DNA from 2 places in the Streptomyces sp. HSS9-12 genome. Region 1 is predicted to be linked to the other one. Evidence: predicted binding sites of a transcription regulator. Region 1 holds the regulator's gene; the other holds the start of a gene.
What was found. The regulator HrcA, encoded in region 1, represses chaperone genes, less so after heat shock. The targets are predictions, from matches to a motif close to TTNGCACTCNGNNNNNCNGAGTGCNAA.

Region 1 (3,407 bases):
CGATCCGGGACTCCTTCGAGCCGGGCACCAGGTGGTCCACCAGGACGCCCAGGCGCGCGTCCGGTCCCGGGGCGAACCGGCGGACGATCGTGGGCAGGTCGTCGATCCCCTCCAGGTACTCGACGACAACCCCCTCGATGCGCAGATCGTCGCCCCAGACCCGCTCCACCAGCTCCGCGTCGTGCCGCCCCTCGACATAGATGCGCCCCGCGCGCGCGACTCTCGCACGCGCCCCCGGGACGGCGATCGAGCCGGAGGCTGTACGGGCTGGGCCGGCCGACCCACCCGCGGGGCGCGCCGAGGGGCGTACGAGCGTCACCACGCGCCCCTCCAGCAGAAAGCCGCGCGGCTCCATCGGGAACACCCGGTGCTTGCCGAAGCGGTCCTCCAGGGTCACCGTCGGCCCCTGCGCCGTCTTCTCGCAGCGGACCACCGCCCCGCAGAAGCCGGTCGTGACCTCCTCCACCACCAGATCCGGCTCGGCCGGGACCTCCGGGACGGGCTTCGGCTTCTTCCACGGCGGCGTGAGATCCGGCCCGTACTGTCTGCTGCGCACCCGCCCCTCCTTCTGTTGACTCGCCTCCGGGCTCCCCCTGGGGGAGTGCCCCCACGACAGCTGCGCTCCGCTCGTTCCCCCCTCGCTGCACTGGGTCTCTCCCCCTGGGGGCACTCCCCCAGCTACCGCTGGGGGTACCCCCACCCGGGCCGTCAGGACTCAGGGGGACCAACGCTGGGAGGTGCCCCAGCTTTCGATACCGGCGCCCTTCGGTCCGCCCGCCCGACGATAGAAGAATCGCCTGGTCATGGCTACGACACGCCGAAGCGGGCCGCCAGCTCCTCGCGCTGCGCGCGGACGAATCGGGCATCTACCACCGCCCCGTGCCCCGGCACGTACAGCGCGTCCTCGCCGCCCAGCTCCAGCAGCCGGTCCAGCGCCGCCGGCCACTGGCCCGGGACCGCGTCCGGACCGGCCTGCGGCTCGCCCGACTCCTCCACAAGATCGCCACAGAACACGACGCTCGGAGCCTGGCCCCGTCCCGGCATCAGCACCGCCAGATCGTGCCCGCTGTGGCCCGGCCCGACGTTCACCAGCACCGCCTGGCGCCCCCCGCCCAGGTCCACCACGACATCCCCGGACACCAAGTGCTGCGGCCGTACGAGCAGATCGGCCGCCTCGGCAGCCTCCTCCCGGTCCATGCCGTGCCGTACGGCGTCGTCCCGCAGCGCCTCGCGCCCGCCGGCGAGCAGGACGTCCATCCCGACCGCCCCGTACACCCGTACACCGGCGAACGCGGCCGCGCCGAGCACATGGTCGAAGTGCGCGTGTGTGAGTGCGAGATGGGTCACTCGGCGGCCGGTCAGCTCGTGCGCCTGCCGCCGGAGCTCGGCGCCCTCGCGCAGCGATGCGCCGGCGTCCACCATGAGGACGGCCGACGGGCCGTGGGCCAGCCCCGCGGTCGCGTCCCAGCGGGGGAGGCGGCGTCGCCCGACACCCGGCGCGAGCTGCTCCCACCCCGCCTCTTCCCAAGTGCGGTCCATACGGCGACGCTAGTCCCAACGAGGGGAGTTGTGCCCAACGACCGGTACCGTTGCCCGCTGCGAGAGGCGGGCCGCCCTTGCCGGTGTTATACGGAACAGCCGTACACTGGGCCCGGGAAAGCTGGCACTCGCACGCACAGAGTGCCAGGGAGCGATCGAACGAACCACAGCTGGAGGTGCGCCGCATGCTCAGTGAACGCAGGCTCGAGGTGCTGCGCGCCATCGTCCAGGACTACGTGGGCACGGAGGAGCCGGTCGGCTCCAAGGCGCTCACCGAGCGGCACGGCCTCGGCGTCTCCCCGGCCACTGTGCGTAACGACATGGCCGTCCTGGAGGACGAGGGCTACATCGCCCAGCCCCACACCAGCGCGGGCCGCATCCCCACGGACAAGGGCTACCGGCTGTTCGTCGACCGGCTGGCGGGCGTCAAGCCGCTCTCGCCGGCCGAGCGGCGCGCCATCCAGAACTTCCTGGACGGGGCCGTCGACCTGGACGATGTGGTGGCCCGTACGGTCCGGCTGCTCGCCCAGCTCACCCGGCAGGTGGCCGTCGTGCAGTACCCGTCCCTGACGCGCTCGACGGTGCGCCATGTCGAGCTGCTCGCGCTCGCCCCGGCCCGGATCATGCTGGTGCTGATCACGGACACCGGGCGGGTCGAGCAGCGGATGGTGGACTGCCCCGCGCCCGTGGGCGAGACCTCGCTCGCCGACCTGCGGGCCCGGCTCAACAGCCGAGTCGTCGGGCGGCGCTTCACCGACGTGCCCAGACTTGTACAGGATCTGCCCGAGGCCTTCGAGAACGAGGACCGGCCGACCGTCCAGACTGTCCTCGCGACGCTGCTGGAGACACTGGTCGAGGAGACCGAGGAGCGGCTGATGATCGGCGGTACCGCCAATCTCACCCGCTTCGCGCACGACTTCCCGCTGACCATCCGACCGGTGCTGGAAGCGCTGGAGGAGCAGGTGGTGCTCCTCAAGCTGCTGGGGGAGGCCAAGGATTCGGGTATGACGGTACGAATCGGGCATGAGAATGCTCACGAAGGGCTGAACTCCACGTCCGTCGTCGCGGTGGGCTACGGTTCGGGCGACGAGGCAGTTGCCAAACTCGGCGTGGTCGGCCCGACCCGCATGGACTACCCCGGAACGATGGGAGCGGTACGCGCAGTGGCACGTTACGTCGGACAGATCCTGGCGGAGTCGTAAGTGGCCACGGACTACTACGCCGTCCTCGGCGTGCGACGCGACGCCGGACAGGACGAGATCAAGAAGGCGTTCCGCCGTCTTGCGCGCGAGCTGCACCCGGACGTCAACCCGGACCCGAAGACGCAAGAGCGCTTCAAGGAGATCAACGCGGCCTACGAGGTCCTCTCCGACCCGCAGAAGAAGCAGGTCTACGACCTCGGCGGCGATCCGCTGTCCGGCGCGGCCGCCGGTGGCGGCGCGGGCGGCTTCGGCGCCGGCTTCGGCAACTTCTCCGACATCATGGACGCCTTCTTCGGCACCGCATCGCAGCGCGGTCCGAGGTCCCGTACGCGGCGCGGCCAGGACGCGATGATCCGGCTGGACATCGAGCTGGACGAGGCCGCCTTCGGTACGACGAAGGACATCCAGGTCGACACGGCCATCGTCTGCACCACGTGCAGCGGCGAAGGCGCGGCTCCGGGGACCTCGGCGCAGACGTGTGACATGTGCCGTGGCCGCGGTGAGGTGTCCCAGGTGACCCGGTCCTTCCTGGGCCAGGTCATGACCTCGCGGCCGTGCCCGCAGTGCCAGGGCTTCGGCACGGTGGTGCCGACGCCGTGCCCGGAGTGCGCGGGCGACGGGCGCGTACGGTCGCGGCGCACGCTGACCGTCAAGATCCCGGCGGGC
Region 2 (3,407 bases), on a different contig from region 1:
TGCGCCGCCGCCTGCGCACCCCCCACCGCCCGGCTCCCGAGCCCGTACCACGGCCCCGTACCGGGGAATCGTCACCTGAGGCGCAGAGGCAGGACCCCCACTCCTCCGGAACGGGACCGCGGGCCAACGACCGCTCCTCCTGACGCCGGCCCCTCCGGAAACGCCGCTGGGGCGGCACCCTCCGTGGAGGGTGCCGCCCCAGGGCTCAGGACGGTTGACCGACAGCGTCGATCAGAAGTCCATCTCACCGCCCGGCATACCCGCACCGGCGCCGGCCTTCTCCTTCTCCGGCTTGTCGGCGACGACGGCCTCGGTGGTGAGGAACAGACCCGCGATGGACGCGGCGTTCTGCAGCGCGGAGCGCGTCACCTTGGCCGGGTCGATGATGCCCTCGGCGATCAGGTCGACGTACTCGCCGGTCGCGGCGTTCAGGCCGTGGCCCGGGGTCAGGTTGCGCACCTTCTCCACCACAACGCCGCCCTCGAGGCCGGCGTTCACCGCGATCTGCTTCAGCGGGGCCTCCAGCGCGGCCTTCACCGCGGCGGCACCGGTGGCCTCGTCGCCGTCGAGCTCGAGCTTCTCGAAGACGGTGGAAGCCTGGATCAGGGCCACGCCACCACCGGCGACGATGCCCTCCTCAACGGCGGCCTTGGCGTTGCGCACCGCGTCCTCGATGCGGTGCTTGCGCTCCTTGAGCTCCACCTCGGTCGCGGCGCCGGCCTTGATGACGGCCACGCCGCCGGCCAGCTTCGCGAGGCGCTCCTGGAGCTTCTCGCGGTCGTAGTCCGAGTCCGACTGCTCGATCTCGACGCGGATCTGGTTCACGCGGCCCTGGACCGCCTCGCTGTCACCGGCGCCGTCGACGATGGTCGTCTCGTCCTTGGTGACGACGACCTTGCGCGCGCGGCCGAGCAGGTCGAGACCGGCGTTCTCCAGCTTGAGGCCGACCTCCTCGGAGATGACGGTGCCACCGGTGAGGATGGCGATGTCGCCGAGCATGGCCTTGCGGCGGTCACCGAAGCCCGGGGCCTTGACGGCGACGGACTTGAAGGTGCCACGGATCTTGTTGACGACCAGGGTCGACAGGGCCTCGCCCTCGACGTCCTCAGCGATGATCAGCAGCGGCTTGCCGGACTGCATGACCTTCTCCAGCAGCGGGAGCAGGTCCTTCACCGCGGAGATCTTGCCGTTGTAGATCAGGATGTAGGGGTCGTCGAGAACGGCCTCCATGCGCTCCATGTCGGTCGCGAAGTACGCCGAGATGTAGCCCTTGTCGAAGCGCATACCCTCGGTGAGCTCGAGCTCGAGGCCGAAGGTCTGCGACTCCTCGACGGTGATGACGCCTTCCTTGCCGACCTTGTCCATGGCCTCGGCGATCAGCTCACCGATCTGGGTGTCAGCGGCGGAGATGGAGGCGGTGGAGGCGATCTGCTCCTTGGTCTCCACGTCCTTGGCCTGCTCAAGGAGCTGGGCGGAGACGGCCTCGACGGCCTTCTCGATACCGCGCTTCAGCGCCATCGGGTTGGCACCGGCGGCGACGTTGCGGAGGCCCTCCTTGACGAGCGCCTGGGCGAGGACGGTCGCGGTCGTCGTACCGTCACCGGCGACGTCGTCCGTCTTCTTGGCGACCTCCTTGACCAGCTCGGCGCCGATCTTCTCGTACGGGTCCTCGAGCTCGATCTCCTTGGCGATGGACACACCATCGTTGGTGATCGTGGGGGCGCCCCACTTCTTCTCGAGGACGACGTTGCGGCCCTTCGGGCCGAGGGTCACCTTGACGGCGTCGGCGAGCTGGTTCATCCCGCGCTCGAGGCCGCGCCGCGCCTCCTCGTCGAACGCGATGATCTTGGCCATGTGAAGTGGTCCTCCCAGGACTGGGGGTGGATTGCTCCGGACCGCGCTGGCGCCCGCGACGGACGGCCTGCACGCCGCACGGTTCCTTGCCCCGCCCGGCCTGCGGGCCTCACCGACCCGGTCCTTCTGTCACTCTCAACGTCAGAGTGCTAACGCCAATGATTAGCACTCGACCCATGCGAGTGCAAGCCGCCCGGAGGCGTCGTTGAGGGGTGGTGGCCGGTGGGGGCACCTCCCAGCCGTAGCTGGGGGAGGGCGGGCGCAAGCCGCCCGGAGGGCTTTGCTGGAGGTTACGGGCGGGCGGCCCCGTACCCCTCCCCCACGACGACATCGGGCCCGCCCCCGTAGGGGCGGGCCCGATGTCGTCGTGAGTCGGCGCGCGTTCAGCCCTGTACGCGAACCAAGTCCGCCTGAGGCCCCTTCTGGCCCTGCGAAATCTCGAACTCGACCCGCTGACCTTCCTCCAGGGTGCGGTAGCCATCCATCTGGATCGCGCTGTAGTGCACGAAGACATCCGCACCACCGTCGACCGCGATGAAGCCGTACCCCTTCTCCGCGTTGAACCACTTGACGGTGCCCTGAGCCATCCCTAACTCCCCTATTACTGGCCCTTGCACAGGACCGCACTCCGCGGACCCGGGTCAGACCTCACCCTTGACATTCCCCCGACCTTCGGCATGGGGAACCCAGGGGTGTGCGCCGGAACGCGTCGACCGCGGCTGAATGTATCTGCCCAGATGCCGTCTGCAACAGGTCAATTGGACGAGAATTCTGGGCATGGCTCATCGGTATTTTCCTGCATTTTCCCAAGAATTCAGGGCAACTCGGGCCGGGCATAGCGGACCAACGCGACAATTTTCCATGCCAGTTCTGGCAGATGTTGTCGCGTTCTCATATGCGTTCGGCATACGGCCCAAGCGGAAACGCCACAACTGTACCGCGCTCAACCACACGGAATGACCCCCTCCGCTTCTCTCACGGAGGGGGTCATTCCAATAACGCAAGGTTGCTGCGGAAACAGCGCTGTCACTCAGCAGCCACCGGCCACCGCAGGGATGATCGAGACACCCGCACCGTCCGGCGTCGGCGTCTGGAGCCCATCGGCGAAGCGCACATCGTCGTCGTTCACGTAGACGTTCACGAAGCGGCGCAGCTTGCCGGCGTCGTCCAGGACGCGGGCCGCGATCCCAGCGTGGTTCTTCTCCAGGTCCGCGATGACCTCGGCGAGGGTCGCGCCCTCGGCGGTCACCTCGGCCTGGCCGCCGGTGTAGGTGCGCAGGATGGTCGGGATACGGACGTTGACGCTCATGCGAGGCCAGCCTCTCGGAACGAGTCAAGGTTGGGGCGGATGATCGCGGACGGGCCCGTGGTGGGAGCCACCGCGTCCAGGGTCTTCAGGCCGTCACCGGTGTTGATGACGACGGTCTCTTCGGCCGGGTCGAGCTGACCCGTCTCGATCAACTTGCGCAGCACGCCCACCGTCACACCGCCCGCGGTCTCCGCGAAGATGCCCTCGGTGCGGGCCAGCAGCTTGATGCCGTCGACGACCTGCT

Region 2: the regulator HrcA is predicted to act here: its motif matches at 2,017-2,043, upstream of groL (chaperonin GroEL).

What each region holds. Positions count from the first base shown of each region.
Region 1 is NZ_JBUEGC010000018.1:2,647-6,053, forward strand. Features, by position in the region: gene ACY34J_RS11985 (DUF3097 domain-containing protein) at 1-556, opposite strand, end outside; gene ACY34J_RS11990 (MBL fold metallo-hydrolase) at 808-1,539, opposite strand; gene hrcA (heat-inducible transcriptional repressor HrcA) at 1,725-2,741, shown strand; gene dnaJ (molecular chaperone DnaJ) at 2,742-3,407, shown strand, end outside.
Region 2 is NZ_JBUEGC010000005.1:51,299-54,705, reverse strand. Features, by position in the region: gene ACY34J_RS04270 (hypothetical protein) at 1-143, shown strand, start outside; gene groL (chaperonin GroEL) at 232-1,854, opposite strand; gene ACY34J_RS04260 (cold-shock protein) at 2,238-2,441, opposite strand; gene ACY34J_RS04255 (MoaD/ThiS family protein) at 2,885-3,163, opposite strand; gene thrC (threonine synthase) at 3,160-3,407, opposite strand, start outside.